Regions from separate parts of the Streptosporangium sp. NPDC004631 genome, predicted to be linked through region 2. Evidence: riboswitches for the same ligand, from Rfam matches in the RefSeq annotation. Region 2 holds a riboswitch; the other holds the start of a gene.
The links. Region 2 has a riboswitch for cobalamin ahead of ACWEF2_RS17240 (ribonucleoside-diphosphate reductase subunit alpha). Riboswitches for the same ligand answer to the same signal wherever they lie in the genome.
Positions count from the first base shown of each region.

Region 1: it holds a riboswitch for cobalamin, as region 2 does, so the genes downstream of both, metE (5-methyltetrahydropteroyltriglutamate--homocysteine S-methyltransferase) here and ACWEF2_RS17240 (ribonucleoside-diphosphate reductase subunit alpha) in region 2, are expected to answer to the same signal.

Region 1 is NZ_JBSGCR010000008.1:189,516-196,568, forward strand. It holds tRNA gene ACWEF2_RS11420 (tRNA-Ala) at 154-226, opposite strand; gene ACWEF2_RS11425 (asparagine synthase-related protein) at 455-2,224, shown strand; cobalamin riboswitch at 2,338-2,550, shown strand; gene metE (5-methyltetrahydropteroyltriglutamate--homocysteine S-methyltransferase) at 2,649-4,916, shown strand; gene ACWEF2_RS11435 (hypothetical protein) at 4,955-5,143, opposite strand; gene ACWEF2_RS11440 (selenium-binding protein SBP56-related protein) at 5,317-6,702, shown strand; gene ACWEF2_RS11445 (hypothetical protein) at 6,740-7,053, shown strand, end outside.
Region 2 is NZ_JBSGCR010000015.1:43,159-50,211, forward strand. It holds gene ACWEF2_RS17220 (N-acetylmuramoyl-L-alanine amidase) at 1-1,810, opposite strand, end outside; gene ACWEF2_RS17225 (hypothetical protein) at 1,964-2,239, shown strand; gene glmS (glutamine--fructose-6-phosphate transaminase (isomerizing)) at 2,251-4,071, shown strand; gene ACWEF2_RS17235 (Bug family tripartite tricarboxylate transporter substrate binding protein) at 4,175-5,197, shown strand; cobalamin riboswitch at 5,202-5,400, shown strand; gene ACWEF2_RS17240 (ribonucleoside-diphosphate reductase subunit alpha) at 5,521-7,053, shown strand, end outside.

The DNA.
Region 1 (7,053 bases), on a different contig from region 2:
ACAGATGCGACCCGCCCCTCCCTTGGACGCCTTCTCGCCGAACGCGGCCGCCGGCGGCCACGTCGTCCTGGGAAAGACGAGATCCCGCCCGGTCGAGGTGACCGGGCGGGATCTCGTCAACGCCCTTCGGGCCGTCTTGAGAACGGCCCGGAGTGGAGCTATGGGGATTCGAACCCCAGACCTCCTCCATGCCATGGAGGCGCGCTACCAGCTGCGCCATAGCCCCTCAAGGTGATGCGATGCCGCCCGGCTTTCGCCTCGGCGGCACCACGCCAGTGTATAGGACATCACGCCCTACCCCGTAACCGCCGAAGAGGCGATCCTGCTGTCCCGGACCCGGCGAACCCGGACATCGCACTGATGAGAGCAGGTGACGGCATCCACCTCATTCCGCCCATGATTTCCCGATGAATACCGCTTCGTCGCGAAAAAACACAACATAAGATCCCTGACCATGCGTGTGTATCTCGGACTGGCGGCCAAACGCCCGGAAGCCGGAATCCCGGACGCGATGGTGCACACCGTCAGGAGCGCGATCGACAGCGCGTTCCCGGCTCCCCCCGAGGTCGTCAGATCCCGCGAGTGGCACCGGCCCGGTATCTCCCTGTTCGCCTGGACCAACGAGCCGGACGACTCCCGGCTGCCGCCCCTGCTGGCCACCGGGCACGACCGGGTGACCGGGGTGAACGGCCATCTGACCGCGCCGGGCGACGTGGACCGGCTGGCGAGCACGCCGGAGCTGAGCACCGAGAGCGTCGGCGGCTGCTTCTCTGCGTTCCGCGCGACCCGTACGGAACTGTCGGCCGCCACCGCGATCCACCGGGCCTGCCCGGTCTACCACGCCGAGAACCCCGACCTGCACGTGATCGGCAGCCGGGCGCTGCTGGTCAGCCTCGCCGCGTTCGGCGAGCGGATCGAGTGGGACGTGCTCGCGCTGCAGGCGATGATCCGCCAGGGCTACTTCCTGTCCGACGAGACGCCCTACCGCGGGGTCACCGCGCTCCCGCCGTCCTCGGCCGTCACCGTCCGGGGCGGCAGCCGTACGATCACCGAGACCCCTCTCCCGGCCGCCGCGTCCGTCCCCACCTCCCGGGGAGGGAGGAAGAAGCTCGTCGAGGGGCTGGCCGACACACTGCTGGCCACCGTGGAGCCGCTGCGCGCGGCGGGCGAACCGGTCAACCTGGCCCTGACCGGCGGCCGGGACAGCCGTCTGGCCGCGGCGGTGCTGCACGCGGCGGGGATCCCGCTCCGCGCGACCACCAACGGTCTGGACGGCCACCCCGATGTGATCATCGCCGGGCGGATCGCGCGGGCACTCGGCATCGAGCACACCGTCATTCCCCCGGCCCGAGCCGAGCGGAAGGACGCGGTGCTGGTCGAGCACCCGCTCGCGCGGACCTACGAGACGCTGCGGACCTGCGAGGGCATGACGTCGGCCTACGAGTCGATCGTCGGTTATCTCCCCTACAACGCCAGGCCCACCATGTCCGGGCAGAGCGGGGAGGTCCTGCGGGCCGGAAGCTTCCTGCTGCTGCAGAGCGACCTGAGCGCCAAGGCGCTGCGCCGCCGGGTGGACGCCACGTTCCTGCGGGATCCGGCGCTGTTCACCGAGGCGGCCAACGAGCACGCGCGTGAGCTGGCCCGGCCCTGGCAGGAACGCGGGGGGCTGGAGGCGCTCGACCACATGTACGTCTCCTACCGGATCGGCCGCTGGCAGGCCGGATCCCGGGCCGGATCACTGCGCCGGGGCGACCCGATCTGGCCGTTCCTCGACAACCGGGTGGTGCGGGCGGCGCTGGGCCTGGACCAGACCTGGCGGCTGTCCGAGGAGGTCATCCACCGGCTCACCACAGGTCTCGCCCCCTCGCTCAGGAACGTTCCGATCGAGGGAAAGCCGTGGCGGTTCACCGTGGGCAGGCGCTACTACCCCTGGCAGCGCAGGCCCGGCTTCCTGACGGCGCCGAAGACCGGCGGAGGCTGGAGCTGGCGGACCGGCCCCGACGAGACGCTGACGGCGGTGCTCCGCGACCACGTCCTCGGTCATCTCGACCTGCTGGCCCCCATCGTCGCCCCCGACGAGGTCCGCAGACTGTTCGCCGACCCGGTGCTCAAGAGGCCCGCCCAGGGCTGGCATCTCTACACCGTGGCCACGATGCTGTCCGGCGTCTATCCGGGCAGGGCCCCCGAAGGACTCACCCCGATCCGGGTCCCCATCCCCTCGTGAGACGGCGCCACGGAGCCGGGCTCTCCGGCCCGTCGTGAACGTGAACAGCACCGTGAACCGGCCTCTGTGACATCCGCCGGGGTCCGTCGGAGAAAAAATCGGAGCGGGCCGGGCTATGCTGCCGGTGCGGCTGGTTCGCCGCTCCCCCACCGGAGCGGCGAGGCAACAGGGAACCCGGTGCGACTCCGGGACTGCCCCGCAGCGGTGAGTGGGAACGACCGCCGTCACACAAGCACTGGGTGGGACAACCACCTGGGAAGCGACGGCCAGTAGGAGCGAGTGCGACGCCCACGAGTCCGAATACCTGCCACCGCCCGCGTGCCGGCCGGCACGCGGTCGTCCATGGCCCCGCGGGAGGGCCGAGGGGATCGCCTTTCCCTCGGCATGCCCGCGCACGGCCGGGTTCCACGAGGGAAAAGGACCCATGAGAGACCAGCGCACCACCGTTCTCGGCTACCCCAGGATCGGCCCCGACCGGGAGTTGAAGAAGGCCGTCGAGGCCTACTGGGCCGGCACGATCGACGCCTCCCGGCTCCGCGCCGTCGGCCGCGACCTGCGCGAGCGCACCTGGACGGATCTCCGCGACGCGGGGCTGACCGACATCCCGTCCAACACCTTCTCCTTCTACGATCACGTCCTCGACACCACCGTCATGCTCGGCGCAGTCCCCGCCCGCTTCGCCGGGCTCGACGGCCTCGACCGCTACTTCGCGATGGCGCGCGGCACCCAGGGCATCGCGCCTCTGGAGATGACCAAGTGGTTCGACACGAACTACCACTACCTGGCGCCCGAGCTCGGCCCCGACACCCGGTTCCGGCTCGACTGGAAGAAGCCGCTGACCGAGTACGGCGAGGCCAGGGAGCTGGGCATCGAGACCAGGCCGGTGCTGGTCGGCCCGCTCAGCTACCTGCTGCTGGCCAAGTCAACCGCCGAGACCACGGCCGGGCCCGCCACCGGATCCCCCGCGGAGACCGGCGAGGCCGGCGGGGAGGCCGGCTTCTCACCGCTGCTGCTCCTGGACGACCTGCTGGACGTCTACGCCGAACTGCTGGAGCGGCTGGCCTCCGCCGGAGTCACCGAGGTGCAGCTCGACGAGCCCGCGCTGGCCGGAGACAGGTCCGTTGAGGAGTTGAAGGCCCTCGCCCGCGCCTACGATCACCTCGGCGGGCTCAGCCACCGCCCCCGGCTGCTGGTGGCCACCTACTTCGGCGAGATCGGCGAGGCGCTGCCGGTGCTCGCGGCGTCCCGGGTCGAGGCCATCGGGCTGGACTTCGTGGCCGGTCCCGGCAACCTCGCCGGGGCCGCGGGACTGGCGGGCAAGACCGTGGTGGCCGGGGTGGTGGACGGCCGCAACGTGTGGCGGACCAGGCTGCCCACCGCGCTGTCCACCTGCGCCGCGCTGCTCGGACTGGCCGGGGAGGTGGTGGTCTCCACCTCGTGCTCGTTGATGCACGTCCCGCTCGACCTGGATCGGGAGGAGGGGCTGCCCGAGGGGCTGGCGTTCGCCCGGCAGAAGGTGGCGGAGGTCGTGGCGATCGGCCGCGCGCTGCGGGAGGGGCCGGAGGCGGTCGTACCCGCCGCGGCGGCGCGCCCCCCGGTGAACGCGCGGGTGCGGGCACGGCTGGAGACCCTGGGAGAGGGGACGGCGCGGGCCGGACACACCGAACGGGCCTCGCTTCAGCGGGCGGCGCTGGAACTGCCGCTGCTGCCCACGACCACCATAGGCTCGTTCCCGCAGACGGACGCGGTACGGCGGGCCCGCGCCGACCTGCGGGCGGGCCGGATCGACCAGGCCGGATACGAGGCGGCGATGCGCGCCGAGATCGACTCGGTGATCGCTCTGCAGGAGGACATCGGGCTGGACGTGCTGGTCCACGGCGAACCCGAGCGCAACGACATGGTGCAGTACTTCGCCGAGCAGCTCGACGGCTACGCCGCCACACAGCACGGCTGGGTCCAGTCGTACGGCACGCGGTGCGTGCGGCCGCCGATCCTGTTCGGGGACGTGGCCAGGCCCGAGCCGATGACGGTGCGCTGGGCGGTCTACGCCCAGTCGCGGACCGACAGGCCGGTCAAGGGCATGCTGACCGGGCCGGTGACCATGCTGGCCTGGTCGTTCGTCCGGGAGGACCAGCCGCTGGCCGACACCGCGCGGCAGGTGGCGCTGGCGCTCCGGGACGAGATCCGCGACCTGGAGGCGGCAGGAATCCGGATCATCCAGGTCGATGAGCCCGCGCTGCGGGAGCTGCTGCCGCTCCGCGCCGCCGACCAGGCCGGATACCTGGCCTGGGCGGTCGGCGCGTTCCGGCTCGCCACCTCCGGGGTGTCCGACTCCACGCAGATCCACACCCACATGTGCTACTCGGAGTTCGGGGAGATCATCGGTGCCATCGGTGACCTGGACGCGGACGTGACCAGCGTCGAGGCGGCCAGGTCCCGGATGGAGCTCCTGGACGACCTGGGCGCCGCCGGATACGCGCGCGGGATCGGCCCGGGGGTCTACGACATCCACTCCCCGCGCGTACCGGAGACCGGCGAGATCGAGCAGGCGCTCCGGCTGGCGATCCGGGCGGTGGAACCGGAGCGGCTCTGGGTCAATCCCGACTGCGGACTGAAGACCCGCGGCTACGCCGAGACCGAGGCGAGCCTGCGCAACATGGTGGCCGCGGCCAGGAAGGTCCGCGCGTCATAACCGGCCGCGCACCATAGCCGGTCACGCGCCGTACCCGGTCACACGCCGGGCGCGCCCGGGACACCGAGTCCCCCGCGCCCGGCCCCGGCCCCGGCCTCGGCGCTGACCCCGGTGCCGATGACGGCGTGACACGCCGTACGGGACCGGTACACGTCCCCGGCGCCGGCGCGGTCACCGGAGTGGCCGTCCTCCGCGGCGGGGACGACGGCTTCGAGTCCGGCCCGCATCGTATGCTGGACGGTATCGAGACCCGCGTCTCGTCCGCCCGGGATCGCCCGGCGCCTCCGGCAGAGGACTCCGGCCGTTCCCCCGCTGATTCGGTTACCTAAAATCACGCCTGGACAGCGGAGAGTTTTCCTCCAGAATAAGTGGGGTATTGATCTCGGCCTAGGAGTCCACCATGGCACTCATCCAGCCCGATCCCACCTTCTATCCCTCCGCGCGGGAGGCCATGCTCGCCCCGCGCGAGGAGCTTGCCTATGTCGCCCTGCTCGACGCCGCCGGGCAGGGGCGTCCCGACGGACTCGCCACGATCGACCTGTCCAATGGGTCGATCGTCGACATTCACGACATGCCCGTCGCGGGCGACGAACTTCACCACTTCGGGTGGAACGTCTGCAGCGCCGCCCTGTGCCCCTACGCTCCGCATCCGCATGTGGAACGGCGCTATCTGATCCTGCCCGGCCTGCGCTCCAGCAGGATCTACGTGTTCGACGTCAAGGACGACCCCCGGCATCCCCGGCTCGTCAAGACGATCGAGCCGGAGACGCTTTTCCGGAAAACCGGCTACAGCCGCCCGCACACCGTGCACTGCGGCACCGACGCGATCTACATCAGCGCGCTCGGCAACGTGGACGGCGACGCGCCGGGCGGGGTGTTCACCCTCGACCACGACACCTTGGAGCCGAAGGGCCGCTGGGAGGTGGATCGGGGCTCGCAGCGAATGCACTACGACTTCTGGTGGCATCTCGGCCACGACACGATGATCAGCAGCGAGTGGGGCACCCCCAACCAGATCGAGGCGGGCCCCTCACTGGACCTGCTGGCCGGACGGGAGTACGGCCACCGGCTGCACGTCTGGGACCTGCCCAAGCGCAGGCACCTGCAGGAGATCGACCTGGGCGACCAGCACCAGATGGCCCTGGAGTTGCGCCCCGCCCACGACCCGACCAAGACCTACGGGTTCGTCAACACGGTCATCAACGTCGAGGACCTGTCGGCGAACATCTTCACCTGGTATCAGGAGAAGGGGGTCTGGAAGGCTCGCAAGATCATCACCATTCCCGCAGAACCGGCCCCGGTCGATCTGCTGCCGGAGCCGCTCAAACAGTTCGGAGCGGTGCCGCCGCTGGTCACCGACATCTCGCTGACCCTCGACGACCGCGTCCTGCTGATCTCCTGCTGGGGCACGGGTGAGCTCAAGAGCTATGACGTCTCCGACCCGTTCGCCCCTCGCGAGGCGGGCTCGGTGCGGATCGGCGGCATCGCCCGGCGCGATCCGCATCCGGCCGCTCCCGACCGGGCGCTGAACGGCGGTCCGCAGATGGTGGAGACCAGCAGGGACGGGCGCCGGGTCTACTTCACCAACTCGCTCTACCGATCCTGGGACGACGTCTTCTACCCCGACGGCATCTCCAGCTGGATGGCCAAGGTCGACATCGGCGGAGACGGCTCGCTCTCCCTCGATCCGGCCTTCTCCATCGACTTCGCCACCGACGGGCGCCGCGCCCACCAGATCCGCCTCCAGGGAGGAGACTCCTCCTCCGACTCCTTCTGCTTCCCGTGATCCCACCTCCCGTGACGGTTCCGGCGGGAAGTGCCCGGTGGATCTGACGTCCGTACTGATCCTGGCCGGACTCGGCGCCTTCCACGGCCTGAATCCGGCCATGGGCTGGCTTTTCGCGGTCGCCCTCGGCCTGCAGGAACGCTCCCGTGCCGCGGTGCTGCGCGCGCTGCCTCCCATCGTGCTCGGGCACGCCGGTTCGGTGCTGATCACGCTCGGCCTGGTCTCCGCGGCCCGCGTGGCCACCCCGCCCAAGCTCGTCTCCTACGGCGTGGCGATCCTGGTGTGCGGGTTCGGGGTATGGCGGATCATCCGGCGACGCCATCCCCGCTGGGTGGGCATGAAGGTGACCTG
Region 2 (7,053 bases):
CGGACGTGGGGGCGTCCGCCGGGTCGTGGAACCAGGCCTTCTGCCCGAGGTACCAGATCGCGGTCCAGTCGCCTCTGCGGTCGGCGAGCGCGTAGCGCTGGCCGGTGGAGGCGCGGGCCGCGTGGTCGTAGACGCTGTAGGTGGAGCCCTCGTGAGGGTGCTTGCCGATGTCCTTGACCAGCGGGGCGGAGGGGGAGGGGCGGCTGTGCAGCCAGACCGAGGCGGCGCCTCTGGGGCGGCACTCGCCGGACTTGGCGCAGCCGGTGAAGCGGGGCTGGTTGACGGCGTAGTCGGGCCTGATCAGCACCAGGCGCGCGTCCGGGTCGGACGAGCCGGTCAGCGGGCGGCCGAGCAGTTCGAAGTAGTGGCTCCAGTCCCAGTAGGGGCCGGGGTCCTGGTGCATGCCGCGCACACTGGCCGGGGTGGTGCCCGGCACGTTGTCGTGGCCCAGGATGTGCGCCCGGTCCAGCGGAATGTCGTACTTGCCGGCGAGGTGGCGGACCAGTCTGGCGGAGGAGCGATACATCGCCTCGGTGTACCACGCCCCCTTGGCCAGGTAGCCCTCGTGCTCCAGGCCGATGGAGCGGGCGTTGAAGTACCAGTTGCCCGCGTGCCAGCCGACGTCGTCGCCCCGCAGGTGCTGGGCGATGTGCCCGTCGCTGGAACGCAGCGTGAAGTGCCAGCTCAGGTAGGCGGGGTTCTTGACCAGCCGGGTCATGACGTCGTAGCCGGTCTCCCCGTCGTGGATGACGATGTAGTCGATCTGACGGTGTCCGCGATATTTGCTGTGGTTGCCGTATCCGCCGTTCTTGAGGCGCTGGTAGGCGGCGGGGATCCACTCGCAGGAGACGGTGGCCGGGCAGTCGGGCGCGGCGGCTCCGGGGGCGCGGCGCAGCCCGGCCGGGCCGGAGGGGCGCGGCGGGACCAGATTCGGGGCCGCGGGCAGGACCACCCGCTCGCCGTCGTCGGTCATCCGCGTGGCACCGGCGCGGATCGTCGCGTAGACCTCGTCCGCGAAGAACTCGGCCGCCCCGGCGTCCGGCGAGCCGGAGTAGCGGGCCACCGCGTCGTACCAGTGCGCCGGGTCGGCGCTCGGCTCCCGCCCGGCGCGCCGCTGATAGTCGGCGAGCAGCGCGGCGCCCCCCTGGATGTTGGCCACCGGATCCCCGCGCAGCGCGGCCGGGTCGGTCGCGGTCAGCTCCGCGGCCCGGCGCAGGGTGTTCTCGGGCGGGACCGGGGCGATGGCCGGGACGTCGATCGGGTGCGGCCGGGTCTCGTCGCCGCGCGGGTCTCCGCTCGTGTGCCGGTGCGAACCGGGCCGGATCCGGACGTCGACCAGGTGCATCGGGCCGTAGCCGCCGGAGACGCTGGGCCGGCCGCCGTTGGAGTCCCACCGGGACTCCAGGTACGAGACGGCGAGCAGCACGCTCTCCGGCACGCCGTACGCCCGGGCCGCCAGCTCGAAGGCCGCCTGGCGGCCGGTCCCGCCGCGGAGGTCGCCGCCGGGGCCGCCGGACCTGGAACCACCGGACCTGGAGCCGTGGGTGCGGCCGGGGCCGCGCGTGAGGCCGGCGGGAGGGCCGGGGGTGGGGTCGGGGACGAGGGCGGGGCCGGGGTCGCGGCCGGGGCCTGGGCGGGTGCCGGGGGTCCCTGTCGCGGCCGCGGGGCCGGGGCCCGTCGCCGGCGAGGTGCCGGCGGCCGTTCCGCGGACGGTCTCGTCGGCCGTCGTCCCCGAGGGCGCGGCCTCCCAGGCGGCGGGGATCAACACGGCGAGGGCGGCAACTATCGAGATCCCCGGCAGACGACGCATACGTGGTTCCTCTCCACCAGATGGCTACCCAGAGTCATGAGAGATTACCGATTGTTTCGTCATCGGGGGGAGAGGGGGGAAGGGTAATAATTTTTGCCTGAAATCGGGCAGAAAACTTGGTGAATCCCGTTCGGGTGCGTATGGTCCTCCTCTGTGTCCACGGCATGGCATCCCCACGACGACCTGATCGCCCATCTGACCCGGACCAGTGTGCTCGGCCCCGGTGAGGCGGCGCGGGTCGTGGCGGACGTGCTGGCCTACTTCTCCGAGCCCACCGGGGCGTTCGTCCGGCGTCGGCACGCCGAACTGAAGGCCAGGGGGCTGGTCAACGACGAGATCTTCCCCAGGATCGCCGTCGAGTTGCAGGCCCGTCGTGTCGCGGCACCGGAACTCTCCCTGCGCCAACTGCGCCGGATCGTCTATGGGTAAGGAGCGGCCAGATGTGCGGAATCGTGGCCTATGTAGGGTCGAAGGACGCGGCGCCGATTCTGTTGGAGGGGTTGCAGCGTCTTGAGTACCGGGGCTACGACTCGGCCGGCGTGGTGGTCTCCAACAAGGGCCTGAAGATGCGCAAGGTCAAGGGCAGGGTGGCGGACCTGGCGGCGGTCGTGCCCGCGCGGTTCAAGGGAACCCTGGGCATCGGGCACACCCGCTGGGCCACCCACGGCGCGCCCAGCGACGTCAACGCCCACCCGCACCTGTCCGCCGACGAGCGGATCGCGGTCGTGCACAACGGCATCATCGAGAACGCCGACGAGCTGCGCGCCAAGCTGGAGGCCGACGGCGCGGTCTTCCTGTCCGAGACCGACACAGAGGTGCTGTCCCACCTGATCGCCCGCACCGTCGAGGAGACCGACTCGCTCCAGGAGGCGGTCCGGAGCGCGCTCAAGCGCGTCGTCGGCACCTACGGCATCGCGGTGATCGACGCCCGGCGCCCCGGCGAGGTGGTCGTGGCGCGCAACGGCAGCCCGATCGTTCTGGGCATCGGGGAGAAGGAGATGTTCGCCGCCTCCGACGTGTCCGCGCTGGTCCGCTACACCCGCCAGGTGGTCCACCTGGAGGACGGTGAGCTCGCGGTGCTGAGGGCCGACGGGTTCCACACCTTCGCCAGCGACGCGCGGGAGACGGCCAAGGAGCCGCTGACCGTCGACTGGGACGCCGGGCACTACGACACCGGCGGCTACGAGCACTACCTGCTCAAGGAGATCTCCGAGCAGCCCGACACCGTGGCCAGGACGCTGCGCGGACGCCTGGACGACCGTTTCCACATCGCCCACCTGGGCGGCCTCAACATGGACGCGCGGGAGACCAGGTCGTTCCGCCGGGTGAAGATCATCGGTTGTGGCTCCGCCTACTACTCGGGGCAGATCGGCGCCCAGCTCATCGAGGAGCTGGCGCGGATCCCGGCCGACGCCGAGCCCGCCAGCGAGTTCCGCTACCGCAGCCCGGTCGTGGAGGCCGACACTCTGTACGTGGCGATCAGCCAGTCGGGGGAGACCTACGACACCCTCGCCGCCGTCCAGGAGCTCAAGCGCAAGGGCGGCCGGGTGCTGGGCATCGTCAACACCGTCGGCAGCGCGATCGCCAGGGAGTGCGACGGCGGCCTCTACCTGCACGCGGGGCCCGAGGTCTCGGTGGCGAGCACCAAGGCGTTCACCTCGACCGCGGTGGCCTTCGCGCTGCTGGCCCTCCACCTGGGCCGGGTGCGCGACCTGTCGCCGGCGAACGGCCGCCGCATCTGCGAGGGGCTGCGCGCGCTCCCCGGGCAGATCGAGGAGATCCTCGCGCTGGAGCCGCGGATCGCGGAGCTGGCGCGTAAGTACGCCGACTCGCCGAGCATGATGTTCGTGGGCCGGGTCCGGGGATATCCGGTGGCCAGGGAGGGCGCGCAGAAGCTCAAGGAGATCTCCTACGTGCACGCCGAGGCCTATCCGGCCAGTGAGCTCAAGCACGGGCCGCTGGCGCTGATCGGCCCGGAGATGCCGACCGTGGCGATCGTCCCGGACGACGAGCTGCTGGACAAGAACCTCACCACGCTGGGCGAGATCCGCGCGCGCGGCGGGCGGGTGCTCATGGTCGGGCATCGTACGGCCGACCCGAGGCTTGCCGACGACTGCGTCGTGGTGCCCAGGAACGAGACCGAGCTGGACCCGATCCTGCTGTCGATCCCGCTCCAGCTCTTCGCCTACCACGCCGCCGTGGTGCTGGGCCGCGATGTGGACAAGCCTCGCAACCTGGCCAAGAGCGTCACCGTGGAGTGATGCCCGCCGTCCGCCGACGGTGACCCCCGGCATGTGACAGATGGTGACATGCCTGTAACGTGAAGTGTTGAGGGGTCTGGGGGATCTCGGCGGAAGGACGCTTATGTACCGTAGGCGGTTCCTTGCGCTCGCGCTGGGGGTCATGGCCGCCGGCGGCTGCGGCAGGGCGGGCGACTCCGGCGCGGCGCCGGCGGGCCGGCTCACCATCGTCGCGCCCGCGGGGCGGGGGCAGGGCTGGGACCGGACCGCCCGCGCGCTGGCCGCGGTCCTGCGCGGGGAGGGACTGGCGCGGGCGGTCGAGGTGAGCAACTACCCGGGCAACGTGGGGGTGGCCGCGCTGAGCGCGTTCACCGCCACCCGGGGCGCGTTCGCGCGCGAGGGCAGGCTGCTCCTCACCGGCATGCCGATGGTGGCCGGGGCGGAGATCGCCAACGCCGACTCCGTGACGGAGGCCACCACCCCGCTGGCCCGGCTGGTCGGCGACTGGGCCGCCCTGGTCGTCCCGGCGCACTCCCTGCTGCGCAGCTTCGAGGACTTCGCCGCGGTGCTCCGCCGCAACCCGGCCGAGATGATGGTGGGCGGACGGCTGGAGGGGGGCTCCGACCACGTGCTCTACGGCATGATCGGCAGGTGCCTGGGGGTGGACGTCCGGCTGCTCGACTACGCGGGATACTCCGGCGGAGCAGAGGCCGCCGAGGCGCTCTACGAGGGCCGGGTGGCCGCGATCCTGGGGTCGGCGCGCTCCTTCATGCCGGACATCGCCGCGGGCCGCGTGCGGCCGCTGGTGGTCTCCTCCGCCGAGCGGATCGAGGGGATCGACGCGCCGACGCTGATGGAGCGGGAGGTCCGGCTGGAGTACACCGACTGGTGCGGGCTGCTCGGCCCGCGCGGCATGAGCGCCGGGGACCGGGAGGAGGCCCTCGCCCTGTGCGACCGGATCGACGCCTCGCCCCGCTGGCAGGCCGTCTGCGCGGCCAACGGCTGGAACCGGGTCTACCTGAGCGGCGACGATTTTCGTCAGTGGCTCGTCACCGAGACCCGCCGTACCCGGGGAGTGCTCAACGAGCTTGGATTAATGAGGTCTATCGACACAAGTTGTTGGGGTAGTTGCGTCGGGCGGCACTAGATGTAGGATCCTGGTCGTTGCTGGTTCGCCCATCGGGGCGAGGTAAGAGGGAACCCGGTGAAAGTCCGGGACTGCCCCGCAGCGGTGAGCGGGAACGACCGCCGTCATGAAGCACTGGGTGAGGTCTGCCTGGGAAGCGACGGCCAGTAGGCATGCGCCAGGCGCCCGCGAGTCCGAAAACCTGCCGGTGACGTGATTGGTCCAGGGCCTCGTGGGAGGGCCCGCGGAGCGAGGCGGTCCGGCGTGCCCGGAACCGTCTGTGACGCGTGCGTCCCTTCCGGTTGAGAGCCGTGCGGGGAATACGAACGCGCGAGGGGTAGCACGTGACACAGACCTTGGTCGACGTCGCCGAGGAGATCGGGCGGAACCCGGCAGACCGCCGGTTGGCCATCGAGGAGGCCGCGGCCCGGGTGATCACCGACCCGGAGAACTCCAGGGTGGCCGCCGGACTGCTGGCCGAGCTGATCGCCGACGAGGCGGCCGGGAACGGGGTCCGCACCTTCTCCGAGTCCGTCGCCGCGACCCACGCGGCCGGGCTCGTCCAGGACGGGCTGGCCGCGTTCGTGACCGCCAACGCCGCCGTGCTCGACGCGCTGGTGGCACCGGACGCCGACGCCCGCTTCGAGTACTTCGGGCTGCGCACGGTCTACGACCGCTACCTGCTGCGCCACCCCGAGACCCGGAAGGTCCTGGAGCGCCCCCAGCACTTCTTCCTCCGGGTGGCCTGCGGCCTGTCGGAGACGGTCGAGGAGGCCGCCGAGCTGTACGCGCTCATGGCGACCCTGTCCTACCTGCCCAGCTCGCCCACCTTGTTCAACTCCGGGTCGCGCAGGCCCCAGCTGTCGTCCTGCTTCCTGCTCGACTCCCCGAGGGACGAGCTGGAGTCCATCTACGACCGGTACGGGCAGGTCGCGCGGCTGTCGAAGTACGCCGGGGGGATCGGCATCGCCTGGACCCGCGTCCGCTCGCGCGGCTCGCTGATCCGGGGCACCAACGGCCACTCCAACGGCATCGTGCCGTGGCTGCGCACCCTGGACTCCAGCGTCGCCGCGGTCAACCAGGGGGGACGCCGCAAGGGCGCGGCCTGCGTCTACCTGGAGTCCTGGCACGCCGACGTCGAGGAGTTCCTCGAACTGCGCGACAACACCGGCGAGGAGGCCCGCCGCACCCACAACCTGAACCTCGCCAACTGGATCCCGGACGAGTTCATGCGCCGGGTCGAGGCCGACGGCGTGTGGTCGCTGTTCGACCCCAAGGAGGTCCCGCACCTCACCGACCTGTACGGCGCCGCGTTCGAGGAGGCCTACCGGGCCGCCGAGGCCGAGGGCCGGTTCGTCAAGCAGATCCCGGCCCGCGCCCTGTACGGCCGCATGATGCGCACCCTCGCCCAGACCGGCAACGGCTGGATGACCTTCAAGGACGCAGCCAACCGGACCTCCAACCAGACGGCCCGGCCCGAGAACGTCATCCACCTGTCGAACCTCTGCACCGAGATCCTGGAGGTCACCAGCGACGCCGAGACCGCCGTGTGCAACCTCGGATCGATCAACCTCGCCGCCCACCTGGACGGCCGGGACATCGACTGGGCACGGCTGCGCCGGACCGTCCGCATCGCCGTGCGGTTCCTGGACCGGACCATCGACCTGGGCTTCTACCCGACCCCCGAGGCCCGCGCCGCCAACGAGCGGTGGCGGCCGATCGGGCTGGGCCTGATGGGCCTGGCGGACGTGTTCTTCACCCTGCGGCTGCCGTTCGACTCGCCGGAGGCGCTGGAGCTGTCCACCCGGATCTCCGAGGAGATCGCGCTCGCCGCCTACGCCACCTCGGCGGATCTGGCGGTGGAGCGGGGACGTCAC